3 regions of the Paenibacillus sp. ATY16 genome follow, and region 1 is predicted to be linked to each of the others. Evidence: riboswitches for the same ligand, from Rfam matches in the RefSeq annotation. Region 1 holds a riboswitch; each other region holds the start of a gene.
The links. A riboswitch is a leader RNA that binds a small molecule or an ion and turns the genes downstream of it on or off. The one in region 1 is predicted to bind ZMP and ZTP.
Positions count from the first base shown of each region.

Region 2: another riboswitch for ZMP and ZTP. It lies ahead of rpiB (ribose 5-phosphate isomerase B); the one in region 1 lies ahead of CFI03_RS08050 (bifunctional 5,10-methylenetetrahydrofolate dehydrogenase/5,10-methenyltetrahydrofolate cyclohydrolase).
Region 3: another riboswitch for ZMP and ZTP. It lies ahead of CFI03_RS29545 (DJ-1/PfpI family protein); the one in region 1 lies ahead of CFI03_RS08050 (bifunctional 5,10-methylenetetrahydrofolate dehydrogenase/5,10-methenyltetrahydrofolate cyclohydrolase).

Region 1 is NZ_NMOK02000014.1:244,893-249,168, reverse strand. Features, by position in the region: gene CFI03_RS08060 (hypothetical protein) at 1-200, opposite strand, end outside; gene CFI03_RS08055 (CapA family protein) at 275-1,348, opposite strand; ZMP/ZTP riboswitch at 1,482-1,566, shown strand; gene CFI03_RS08050 (bifunctional 5,10-methylenetetrahydrofolate dehydrogenase/5,10-methenyltetrahydrofolate cyclohydrolase) at 1,649-2,503, shown strand; gene CFI03_RS08045 (cyclodeaminase/cyclohydrolase family protein) at 2,504-3,142, shown strand; gene CFI03_RS31295 (choice-of-anchor J domain-containing protein) at 3,212-4,276, opposite strand, start outside.
Region 2 is NZ_NMOK02000004.1:469,840-474,115, forward strand. Features, by position in the region: gene CFI03_RS05185 (L-threonylcarbamoyladenylate synthase) at 1-289, shown strand, start outside; gene CFI03_RS05190 (manganese efflux pump MntP) at 405-917, shown strand; gene CFI03_RS05195 (low molecular weight protein arginine phosphatase) at 959-1,537, shown strand; ZMP/ZTP riboswitch at 1,624-1,704, shown strand; gene rpiB (ribose 5-phosphate isomerase B) at 1,805-2,263, shown strand; gene CFI03_RS05205 (TIGR01440 family protein) at 2,379-2,981, shown strand; gene CFI03_RS05210 (serine hydroxymethyltransferase) at 3,005-4,252, shown strand.
Region 3 is NZ_NMOK02000055.1:44,968-49,243, reverse strand. Features, by position in the region: gene CFI03_RS29565 (NUDIX hydrolase) at 1-286, shown strand, start outside; gene CFI03_RS29560 (glutathione peroxidase) at 410-973, shown strand; gene CFI03_RS29555 (hypothetical protein) at 1,066-1,317, shown strand; gene CFI03_RS29550 (glycoside hydrolase family 25 protein) at 1,514-2,227, opposite strand; ZMP/ZTP riboswitch at 2,362-2,441, shown strand; gene CFI03_RS29545 (DJ-1/PfpI family protein) at 2,494-3,093, shown strand; gene CFI03_RS29540 (PadR family transcriptional regulator) at 3,285-3,614, shown strand; gene CFI03_RS29535 (DUF2812 domain-containing protein) at 3,620-4,177, shown strand; gene CFI03_RS29530 (aldo/keto reductase) at 4,205-4,276, shown strand, end outside.

The DNA of each region.
Region 1 (4,276 bases):
AAATCATCTACCTTGTAAGTCCCTTTCAGCGAGCCGATCTTTAAGCTCAGCTTCCCGTTAATCTCGGTTTTTACGGTTGAGACGGCTACATTGGTTCCATCGGCATATTTGGACGCGACATTAATGACAACAACCGTCATAATGAACAAGGCTAAAAAGATCCAAAATCTGAATTTGGATTTAGACTTACCGATTCTCAAAATATATAACCCCCTGGCATTTTTGTCCGTCGGACAATAATTCGCCAGGGGGCTTGCAATCCCTCTTCTTGCCGTTATTTTGCCGATACGGTTCCATCCTCGTTAACCTTCACGTTGAATGAAATCTTGTTCAGCTTCGAGTATGTCGTTTCGTTATAAGCCTGCTCCCGCAGAATCGGTCTTGTATTATCGATTTTTACCGGCGTGATTTTACTGCTCACCTTATCCCCGTCGAACGTTAAAGTAGCAATCATGGAGTCGTACGCTTTATTTGAACGCTGCGTTGGGGTGAACACAAAGTTGCCGAGGGAATAGAAGATCGGTTTGCCCTTGTACGTCTCAATCCCCTGCAAGCAATGGCTGTGGCTGCCGATGACGGCATCTACCCCCGCGTCGATAAAAGCTTTCGCATACGTTCTCGCATAGTCCTCCGGGTAATCCTGGTATTCGTTATTCCAGTGAATATAGATAACCGTTATGTCCGAATATTTAACGGCGTTCTTAACGTAACGCATCATCGCGTCAAAATCGTAACCAGAGGCGATACCCGCCTTGTTATCCCCCGCATACCAGCTTGGACCCGAAAGCACCCGGCTGATGCCAACGATCGCTACCTTCTTCCCATTGACCTTCTTGGTGTAGGCGGTAAACGCCTCGTCGATATTGCTGCCGGCGCCGGTATGTCCAATCCTGTATTCGTCCAGATATTCTATCGTGTCGGTCAGCGCCTCCACGCCGTAGTCCAGCGTATGGTTATTCGCAACGGATACTCCGTCAATTCCGGAGTTTACGATCGCTTGCAGCGTTTTGGGAGCGGAACGGAAGGTGTACGTCTTGATCGCCTTTTGCCCGCGTGTCGAGATCGGAGTCTCCAGATTGGCGAAGCTGATGTCGGAGCCGGATAACAGCCCGCGTACCTTTTCAAACGGGTAATTCAAGCCATATTTATCCATGTTCGCCGCAACCTTCCCGTCCAGCAAAATATCCCCCGCAAAGCTGATCTCGATCGGCTTGTCCTCTGCGGCAGCCGGCTTTGCCGAAACCGCTGCAGAAGCGGCAGAAGAAGCTATTGCCGTCACATTGCCCGCCGCCTCCAGATTAAAGCCCAGAAAAAGAAGCAAAGCCATTACGTATTTAAGCACGGTCATTCGCATCGTACCCTCCATGGAATCTATGTATCTTCCAGCCAAAGACTACTAATGTGTATGCCGGAAGGAAGAAATAGATTACTAGAGGGAAAGACTTTTCTTTCGTTCAAACTTTTGATACAGTAAGAAAAATAACGTTGCATGCGACTGGCGAAAAAAGTGGAATCAACCACGGGGGAGCATGCAGCTTGGACGTTCCGTTCGCCTGGGAAAAGTATCTGAGGACAGACTCGCGTTTTTCGCGAGCCTTCCGCAGGTACTTTTTTTCGTTCATGAACAAAACGGCATGGAGGGATTGGAATGACGAAGCTCTTGAAAGCGAAGGAAGCAGCAGATCAGGTATACGAAGAAATAAGAACGAAGGTCGAAGAATGGAAGCGGATTGGGGTTCAGCCTCATATGGCGACGATTCTGGTCGAAGGAGATCCCGCATCCGCTTATTATGCCGGGGCCAAGCAAAAAATCGCAGAGAAGCTAGGCGTAGCGTTTACTCTCCACGCGTTCCCGGCAGGAGTTGCGGAAAAAGAGCTCCTTCAGCTTGTTAACCGATTGAACAATGATCCATCCGTTCATGGCATTATGCTGGAGCTGCCCCTGCCCCGGCATCTGTCGGCAAGCACCATTGAGAGGGCGATCTCCCCGTTGAAAGACGTGGACGGAGTTACGCCTGATAACAAGCTTGCTACGGTAACGGGTGACACCGGTCTCTATCCGGCTACCCCCCAATCCTGCATTCGTCTTCTGAAGCATTACGGTTTTACGCTTGAAGGCAAGAACGTAACGCTCGTGGGACGCGGCCAGACCGTCGGGCTGCCGCTGTTCCATATGCTTCAGCGCGAGAACGCCACCGTAACGGTCTGTCATTCGCGCACGCCGGATATCGCTTCCCATCTGGGCCATGCCGAAATCGCCTTCGTCGCGGTTGGCCGTCCAAGCGTCGTTACGCAGGAGATGGTTCATCCCAACCTCGTCATTATAGATGCCGGAATCAATGAAACGCCGGAGGGTAAAATGATTGGCGATGTTGCAATCGGCGTTCAATCAAGCGCAGCGGCGGTATCCCCCGTACCTGGCGGGGTCGGAACGTTAACGACGGCTATCCTGTACGAAAATCTGCTGAAGGCTATTGACCTTCAACTCGGGGAGGACAAATAGATGACTGCAACGATTTCGTGGGATGATTCCATCCGTCATTTTCTGGAGCAAGCCGGCAGCGCTAGTCCTACGCCGGGCGGAGGAAGCGTAGCCGCATTGATTGCTGCGCTTGCAGCCTCGATGACTTCGATGGTCGGTAACTTGACTCAAGGTGAAAAGTTCGCCGATGTTCAATCTACTATTGTTGAAGTCATAGAGAAGATGCGTCGCTTAACGACAGAATGCGAAGAGCTGCTCCAGGCGGACATCTCTTCTTTTAATGGATACATGGATGCGCTAAAGCTGCCAAAGAGCTCCGATGAAGAGAAACTTATACGCAAAAACGCGCTTCGCGAAGCTGCGATTCAAGCGATGGATGTTCCTCTGCGTCTCATTGAGGTGTGCCGGGATGGTCTGGTATTTACCCGCCGCATTGCGGAGTCTTCCAACAAAAACGTCATCTCCGATCTGGGGATTGGAGCGATTTTGTTCGAAGCTGCCGCGCAGTCCGCAATGCTGACGATCGAGATCAATCTGGCCTCCTTAAAGGACGCGGAGCTAAAGCAGCTCTACTTGGACAAGGTAGCCTCGCTAATGAACGAGATTCGGGAACTGAAAAGCAGCTCCCTTCAAATAACCCGTAATCGCATCCTCGGATAAAAAAACATGAATATTCTATCGCACGAAAAGAAGACGCGCAGGCGAATCCCTGGCGTCTTCTTCTATTTTTTATTTAGACGACTTGTCTTTTTTCCCGTTAGTCTTTAAGACAACGTCATAATCGTAAGGCACGCTGCTCACGGTGCCTTCAGGCGCGGCGTAAGTCGTCATCATAATAATGCGGTCGTATTTAGAACTGTGGAGCATGTCGGCAAGCTCGACGCGGCTCGACTCTGCCATGTTGATCGGGTCAGGCACCCGGATAACCTTAACCTGGTTGCCATGCTCCTTGTCCTTCTGCTTATCGTAGTTTTTCATAAGGCCAATGAACTCCACCTGATAATTGACGTATTGGCCAATCGTCTGCTCCAGGCTCTTAAAGCCGGAGGTATCCGTCATCGGATCAATGACGGTTCCGTTCAGCCTCAGATTGGATAAATACCAGCCTGCTTCGTTGTAGCCCCAGTCCGTCAGGTAACGGAACCCAAGCAGCACCTTTTTGCCGGCATAAGCGGACAGATCAAAGGTCTCCGTCTTCCAGCCTTCGGAGCTGCCCGTGAAGCCCGGCAGATTCGCTGCCGTCTTCGGATAGCCTCCTTCGACCAGATCGCTCCGCGTATCCTCGTTGGACAGCGAGGTCCAGGTCTTTCCTCCGTCTTCCGATATTTGCACCACGCCGAAATCCCATTGCTCCTCGATATTATAGCTGGTATCGAAGCTGAGCTCCGGTGTTGCCTGACCGGTCAGATCGAGTTCCCTGATGAGGAAATTGTCCGCCTGGTCGCCTTGATTGCTCCATAGGACCGTCCCTCTTTCGGGATCCTCTACGGGTATCCAGTTGGTGCGCAGGAAGTCGAGTCCCTGGAAATAGAGATGATCAATTTTGGAGTCGGGCTTAAGCACCTTAAAGTCCGTTCCCCATGCAGGCGTAACATTGTCCGACTTAACCGAAGAAGCAAAGTCGGGAGCTAGATCAATGGAATTAAACTTGTAGGTGGAGGAATCCCCCTTATAACCGCTGTCGAGCACAACGGCCGTCATGTAGTCGGCATATAAGTCGGCGAATGACTTATTGATTCCCGCTTCGGTCAGCGCAGCTTCCACACCGCTAATACCGGTATTAGGGTTATGGAA
Region 2 (4,276 bases), on a different contig from region 1:
GGTCCGTTATATTCAGGAGCAACTCAATCATGCCAAAACAACGCCTGTGAAGACCGGTGTTCTCACTTTCGACGAAAGAGCTGCCGCGTATGATGCCGACCTGATCCTCAGTTACGGCAGCGAGCTGCATCCGGAGCAGGCGGCGCATAACCTGTATGCGGCACTCCGCCGGTTCGACTCGGAAGGCGTGCAGCGCATATGGGCGGAAGGCTGCTCCGAGGAAGGGATCGGACTTGCTCTGATGAATCGTCTGGCGAAAGCGGCGGGGCATCAAATCGTCCGCGTATAGAGTAGTATGTTTGTCCCCTTGTCCGCATATCTTGGTTAAGAATGGATGTGGACATGGGGGCGATAGCGTGACTGATGCAACTTTGCATGCCGGACAATTCGCGACACTGCTCATTATGGCGGTTGCGCTTGGCATGGATGCTTTTTCGTTAGGAATCGGAATCGGGCTGAAGGGGATTCGCCTGCGGGATGTGCTCCGGTTAAGCAGCATTATCGCGTTATTCCATGTGCTGATGCCTCTTGGCGGCATATATGCCGGACATTTTGTCAGCGGACTGCTTGGCCATGTTGCGACGATGGCTGCGGGCGTGCTGCTGCTTTTGCTTGGCGGGCACATGATTTACAGCTCGCTCAAAGGGGAATCGGTCCAAACGATGGACTACCGTTCCTCGATCGGAACGTTTTTGTTTGCGTTCAGCGTCAGTATCGACTCCTTCTCCGTTGGCGTAACACTCGGCATGTTCGAGGCCGATATTTTGCTGACGGTGTTATTGTTTGGGTTTTTCGGCGGGTTAATGTCCGTACTGGGACTGCTGCTTGGGCGCCGGGTCAGCGAAAATCTGGGCGGCTACGGGGAGGCGCTCGGAGGGACGATCTTGCTCATTTTCGGTCTTTTATTTATATTTTAATACATCAATGGAATCAGCCATACCAGAAAGGGGAATGCAGCATGACGCGCATCTTGTTTGTTTGTACCGGCAATACCTGCCGCTCGCCGATGGCGGAAGCCATGCTGAGGACGATGGCGGAGCAGAAGGGGATATCGCTGGAGGTTCGTTCCGCCGGAGTATCTACCATTGACGGACTGCCGATCTCGTCGCATGCGGCAACAACGCTGCGGGGCAAATCGGTCGAGCACCGCGGCTCGTCGCGCGCGTTAAGCGGAGAAGCCGTTGCATGGGCGGATCTCATTCTGACGATGACAGCCGGACACAAACGCGGCTTGCTCAACTATTTCCCTGAAGCCGTGGATAAAGCTTATACGCTCAAGGAATACGTTAACCAGGATACGGCCGTTCAGGCGGACATTGAAGAGCTCGAGCGCCTGTATACGGAGATGCATATGAAGCAGGCGCTAGGCCAGCAGCTGTCGACTGCGGAACGTTCCCGTCTTCTGGAGCTGGAGCGCCGGATCCCAAGCTTCGATATCGCCGATCCGTTCGGCGGAACGCTTGGCATGTACGAAAGCTGCGCCAAGGAAATCGAAGAGAGCCTGAAGGCCCTCCTTCAAATGCTTCAAAAGGGATGATATTCCATGCCGGAAATAGGCCCGATTTATGCGTATATTTGATTGATTTTCACGGTTGAATAAGCTATCATGAAGGTAACAAAGACGGTTTCCGATGTAACTGGCGACGGAAGTGGGTAACCACGGTGGAGCATCGGAACATACGGCCGGTCGCCTGGGCAAAGAGCAGCATGCTAGTGATAGCATGTCATGCTCTTTTTTCGTCTTTTTGAGGATTTTAGGTATAATAAGTCCGTATGATTCGACAACTAGCAGGAGGGTTTTGCGTTGAAAATTGCAATTGGTGCAGATCATGCGGGTTACCGTCTGAAAGATGAAATTGTTCCGTTTCTTTTATCGCTTGGTCATGAAATTGAAGACTTGGGCTGCGACTGCAGCCAGTCGGTGGATTATCCCGATTATGCGCTGCCTGTGGCAGACAGAGTGGCCGGCGGTCAGGCTGACCGAGGCATTCTGATTTGCGGCACGGGTATCGGCATGTCAATCGCGGCGAACAAAGTTCCTGGTATCCGCTGCGCGCTGGTGCATGATATGTTTTCGGCACAAGCCACCCGCGAGCATAACGATACAAACGTGCTTGCGATGGGCGAGCGTATTATCGGCCCTGGTCTTGCGCAGGAAATTGTCCGCATCTGGTTGGAAACACCGTTCTCTGGCGGCGATCGCCACGTTGGGCGTGTCCGGAAAGTGAAGGAAATCGAGCAGCAGTATACGGTTCATCCTTAGGTCCATGCTTTCGAAGCAAGAATTATCATTAACCGCTTAATTAACTGGCCATCGGTGTAATTAATCCTTAAGCGATTCGTGTGATCATTCTTTGTATTCACAGGAGGTATGTACAATGAACAATCAAAAGGAAACCATTACTATTGCAGCCGACGTGGAGACTATTGTAAGGGAACTTGTTGTAGCAGGGGGACTGAGAGCCGGCCAGCTGCTGGTTGTCGGCACCAGCACAAGCGAGGTGCTTGGCCAAAGAATCGGAACTTCGGGAACGGTCGAGACGGCCGCCCAGATCTATGCAGGCATTGAAGCGGTCCGGAAGGACGTGGGCTTTTATCCGGTATATCAATGCTGCGAGCATTTGAACCGGGCGCTTGTCCTCCCCCGCGAGGCGGCGGACAAATACGGGCTGGATGAGGTTGCTGCCGTACCCGTTCCGAAGGCAGGCGGTTCAATGGCCGCTTACGCTTTCCGGCATCTGCCTAATGCTTGTCTGGTTGAGACGGTTCAGGCGCATGCGGGCATCGATATCGGCGATACCTTTATCGGCATGCACCTGCGCCGGGTTGCCGTTCCGGTCAGACCGTCCATCCGGTCGATTGGCGCAGCCCATGTTACGATGGCTTTTTCGCGGCCTAAGCTGATTGGCGGAGCGCGCGCGGTATACACCTTGGAAGACAGCGGCCTGGCGTCAGAGCAGACGTCAGGAACTTGCGACTAATTATATTTAGGAGGCTTTTCACAATGGAAAACTTACGTAACCAAGATCCTGAAGTATTAAAGGCAATGGGCCTTGAGCTGCAGCGCCAACGCGACAACATCGAACTGATCGCATCCGAGAACATCGTAAGCGAAGCGGTTCTGGAAGCTATGGGTTCGGTCCTGACGAATAAATATGCAGAAGGCTACCCTGGCAAACGTTTCTACGGCGGCTGCGAGCATGTGGACATTGTGGAAGACATCGCACGCGAACGCGCGAAAGAAATTTTTGGCGCCGAGCATGCGAACGTTCAGCCTCACTCCGGCGCGCAAGCGAACATGGCGGTATACCTTGCCGTCCTCAAACCAGGCGACACGGTTCTTGGCATGAACCTGGCACACGGCGGTCACTTGACGCACGGCAGCCCGGTTAACGCATCCGGTCTTCTGTACAACTTCGTTGCTTACGGCGTAGAAGAAGATACGTTTACAATCAACTATGAAGAAGTTCGCAAAGCGGCCTTCAAACACCGTCCTCGCTTGATCGTTGCCGGCGCGAGCGCATACCCGCGCACCATCGATTTCGAGAAGCTTGGCCAAATCGCTCAAGACGTAGGCGCATTGTTCATGGTGGATATGGCTCATATCGCGGGTCTTGTTGCGGCAGGTCTGCATCCGAACCCAGTGCCTCATGCGCACTTTGTTACAACAACAACTCACAAAACGCTCCGCGGTCCTCGCGGCGGCATGATTCTTTGCCGCAAGCCTTGGGCAGCGGCAATCGATAAAGCGGTATTCCCTGGTTCGCAAGGCGGTCCTCTGATGCACATTATCGCAGCAAAAGCGGTAGCATTCGGCGAAGCGCTTCAACCATCCTTCAAAGAATACGCGCAAAAAGTAGTCAACAACGCAAAAGTATTGTCCGAGACGCTGATTGCGGAAGGCATCAACATCGTTTCCGGCGGTACTGACAACCACTTGATGCTGATTGACACGCGCAGCCTGAACATCACGGGCCGCGACGCTGAGCACGTTCTTGACTCGATCGGCATTACGGCGAATAAAAATGCGATTCCATTCGATCCAACGAGCCCGTTTGTAACAAGCGGTATCCGTCTAGGTACTCCGGCTGCCACTTCCCGCGGCATGGACGAGAAAGCCATGAAAACAATCGGCGAAATTATCGCAATGACGCTGAAGAGCCCGAAAGACGAAGCGGTATTGGCGAAAGCAACCGGCATGGTCCGCGACCTGACTGCTCAATTCCCGCTTTACCCGAACATGAAATACTAATAGCTATCTTTGCAAAAGAGGCTG
Region 3 (4,276 bases), on a different contig from region 1:
CAAGCTTGGCTTTGTGGAGGAGCATAAGAATCGGAACGGGTTTCTGCAGCATTCGCATTGTTATCTGGCAAAAGCGCGGCATGGCGCGGGTGAGGCTGCTCTCACCGAAGCCGAAGAACAGCTCGGAATGTCTGTTCAATGGCTGTCTGCCGCACAAGCGCTGGATATTATGGAAAAAGCAGTGGCGGGCGGCGGCGATAATCACGCCAAGCTTTTTATGCTGATGCGCGACCGGATTATTCTGAAAGAAGCTGTGAAGTTCATGGAGAGAGAAGGCTTTTTATAAGCCTTTTTTCCAATATATACTTTATTGAAATTGCCTATGAAGATTATTGTTTTTATATATTATTCAAATAGGCTTCTTGGTTATATGATGGATTAAATATAAAAAAGGGGAGAGGGATTAATGATGAACAAGTCCATCTATGACATTCAGGTTAATGAGATAAATGGGGAGCCTATTCATCTGTCTGCTTTTTACGGCAGGGTTCTTCTAATCGTGAATACAGCAAGCCAATGCGGCTATTCCAAGCAGTTCGAAGGCCTGCAGCATTTGTACGAAAAATATTGGATGCACGGCTTCGAAATATTGGGTTTCCCGTGCAATCAGTTCAACGGCAAAGAGCCCGGCAGCAATGCGGAGGTGGAAGAGCATTGCCGGCGCAATGTTGGAGTAACCTTCTCGCTGTTCGAAAAGGTAGAGCTCCGCGGTGAATCCGTTCATCCGCTCTTTCAATATTTGACGGAGCAGGCACCTTTCCGGGGCTTTGATGCGGACAATTCCGATGAGCTGTGGATGAAGGATTTTCTCCAGCAGAATCATCCGGACCTGTATGAAGGAGACGGCGTAAAGTGGAATTTCTCCAAGTTCCTCGTTAACCGGGAAGGTAAGGTTATCGCCCGATTCGAGCCAACGACGCAGCCAGCCGATTTGGAATTGGCCATCGAGGAGGCGTTATCCTCGGAGCAATAAGTCTAATTATTGCGAAAATAGTAAAGAGGCAGGATAAACATGCGTCCCGGAAGAAATTTCTCTATTGGAAAAATTTGAGGGAGGCATTCGCATTGAGCAAGCTTTTGAAGGTAGCTATGGCGGTTACGGCTGTTTTTGCGCTGCTTATGCAACCGGTCTCGGCTTCGGACAAATCAACCAAATTCAAAGTGACGCTAGTCAGCGTGGAGCTGATTGAGAATAATCATGTCGGTAACGAGTGGTTGACTAAGGCTTACGTGAACGGCAAGGAAGCACAGAAAAACAAAAGTATCACCCTGAGCTTGAAATCGACGGACAGCATTATATGCCGAAGAGCAGGATAAAATTCCCGATAGCAATTCAGCCAATGATACGGTAAAAGCATCTTCCATCACAAAAACCGTCAATAAAGCGTTGAAGGTCGTTGTGACGGAGAACCGCGGCAGGTATTCGGGGAATACGGCCGAGTGGAAGTTTACCTATAAAATCGAAAAGTAATCCGTCAGCCGATGCTTCCCAAGAAGTTTCGGCTTCTATTTTTTAGCGCTCAAACCTTGCTTTAAATTGCTCGTAGTCTCCGTTAAAAACATTAATATCGACGTACGCATCGATGCCGGGGATATGACCCCGGTTGTTGTATTGCCAGAATAACCAGCTGCGGTCTCCTCGTAAACGCGGATGCTTGACGATATCCCTGATCCAGATTTCGTAATCCTTGAAGCTGCCTGCTATATAAGTATTAAAGGTATCGTAAGTGACATACAAGATAGGCTTCTGCTTATAATGCTCCTCCAGATCGCTGGAGAGGATGGTCAGTTCCCGCTGTATGCGGGCGACATCCTTATCAAGAGCAATCTCGATATCGATAACAGGCGGGAGGTTGGCGGACTCATTGGGTACCTCTTCGATAAAATGCGCCGCCTGCTGGGCGCCGGTGCTTTGCGTCGTGAAAAAATGATAAGCGCCGGTCCTCATCCCTTGGCTTCTTGCTTGCTCCCAATTCGATTTGAAGTCCTTATCCGTCATATCCTTTCCTTCGGTTGCCTTGATATAGACGAACCGCCATTTGCCGCTGCCGGCAACCTTGCCCCAATCAATCTCGCCCTGATAGTGGGACACGTCGATTCCCCGAACCTTGTATTTAGACGCGAACAGGTTGTTATGCCAAATGATGCCCTTATATTCCAATACACCGGCGATCACGAAGAGCAGCAGTATACACGCGGTGCTTTTCTGCCATCTTTTTAGCTTCATAGCCACCTATCCTTTGTTCCTGCCTTTAATTTTACTTTGAACATTCCCATACATAGACGTCAGCATGTCCTTATTTGTTTCCGCGAAATTTAACTTGCCCCGCGCATATGCCCGGTTTATGATAAAAGTAAATATCTGGTATGTGTGACTGGCGTAAACGTGGAGAACCACGAGGGAGCACATATGTCATGAGCCGTACGCCTGGGCAGAGTATCGTTTCTCGTGAAGAGAGGCGATGCTCTTTTTTATTGGGGAGGATGAAGCGGATGCAGAAGAGGAGAAATGTAGCTATTCTGATCTACGACAACGTGGAAGTGCTGGACTTTACGGGACCGTTTGAAGTGTTTATTACGGGCAGCAATCGCGGGCAGGATTTCCATGTGTTCACCGTGGCGGAGAATAACAGTCCCGTTACGGCCTTAGGCAATCTGAGCGTCAATTCGGCCTATACCATTCACGACTGTCCCAAGCCCGATATCGTGCTTATCCCCGGCGGCTGGGGCTCCCGTCAGGAAATGCACAACAAGGTGCTGACCGATTGGATCGGGAAATGCGCTGACGAGTCGGAGCTTCTGCTATCCGTCTGCACGGGCGCGCTGCTCCTTGCGAAGGCGGGAGTGCTGGAAGGGCTGAAGCTGACGACGAATCGTCTTGCAACCGATGAGCTGAGGCAGGTTGCACCGGCATCCGCCGAAATATCCGAGACCGCCAGATATGTGGATAACGGAAAAATAATAATGTCTGCCGGCATTTCGGCCGGCATAGACATGTCCCTCTATGTCATCAGCCGCCTTCTTGGCGAGGAGAGAGCCTTGCATACCGCAAAACTAATGGAATACGATTGGGTGCCAATAGAGCATTCCTGATGCACTTTGGCAATGATGAAAGAAACCTATCAGAGCATGTCGAGACTCACGGCATGTTCTTTTTTTTGTGAGATTTGTTTTGATAAATTTTCCACAAACTATATTGACAGTCGATATATCGAGACTTAATATATAAGCATAAGATATATCGACAGACGATATAGTTCGAGTGGTGGGAAGGATGAAAAGACATGAAAGAGATGCTGCCGCTTACCGAGGCGTTTTATTATATCCTGATCGTTCTCTATACGGAGCCATCGCATGGATACGGCATTATGCAGGATACCGAGAAGAGGAGCGGCGGGCGCGTAAAGCTTGGTGCAGGCACTTTATATACGGCGCTTAATACCTTGCTGGGCAAAGGGCTGATTGAGCAATATCCCGTTCCGGAGGGAGCGGACTCGCGCCGCAAAATGTATGCCATTACGGAGAACGGCATGCTGGTAGTCGAAGCGGAGATCGCAAGACTGGAAGAGCTTCTGAACGTAGGGCGGCAAGCTCTGATTACGAAGAAAGGGTGAGGCGTATGAGCGACAAGCTGATTAAGCGGAATCGGCTGACGATGAGCTGGGACTTTGAGAAAGAAGAGAAGTGGATTAACGAGATGTCCCGTGACGGATTGCATTTCAAGAAAGCGAGTATGGCAAGCAGCTTCTTCGCAAAGGATGAATCGGTCCGGTATACGTACAGGCTGGATTATCAGACGGGGCAAGGGCTTGGAAGCAGCAAGTTTCAGGAGTATATTGATTTGTATCGGGACGCAGGCTGGGAGTATGTCAGCTCTTACGGCTCGCTCTGGCATTATTTTCGCAGGGAGTGGCAGCCAGGGGAAGAACCGCGGCTTTATACGGACCGGGACTCGCTGATTCAACTGTACAAAAGAATGCAAAGGGTAATGGCCATTATGATGCTCGTTAATTTGATTATCATGCTTGCCAATATGGTTAATCTGCGAAACTTCCTCAGCGGCGACAGGTTTTGGACGATAGGCCTGCCGGTGACAGTCCTATATCTGCTCTTGTTCGGCGTATTGGGATATGGCTGCTGGAGGATGCAGAAGAAAGTAAACGCGCTTAAACTTTAATCTGGATAACGGAGGAGCAAATCTGCTATGAGAAAAAATCAATTGGGCGGTTCGGAATTATATGTAGGGGAGATCGGACTTGGCTGCATGTCGCTGGGT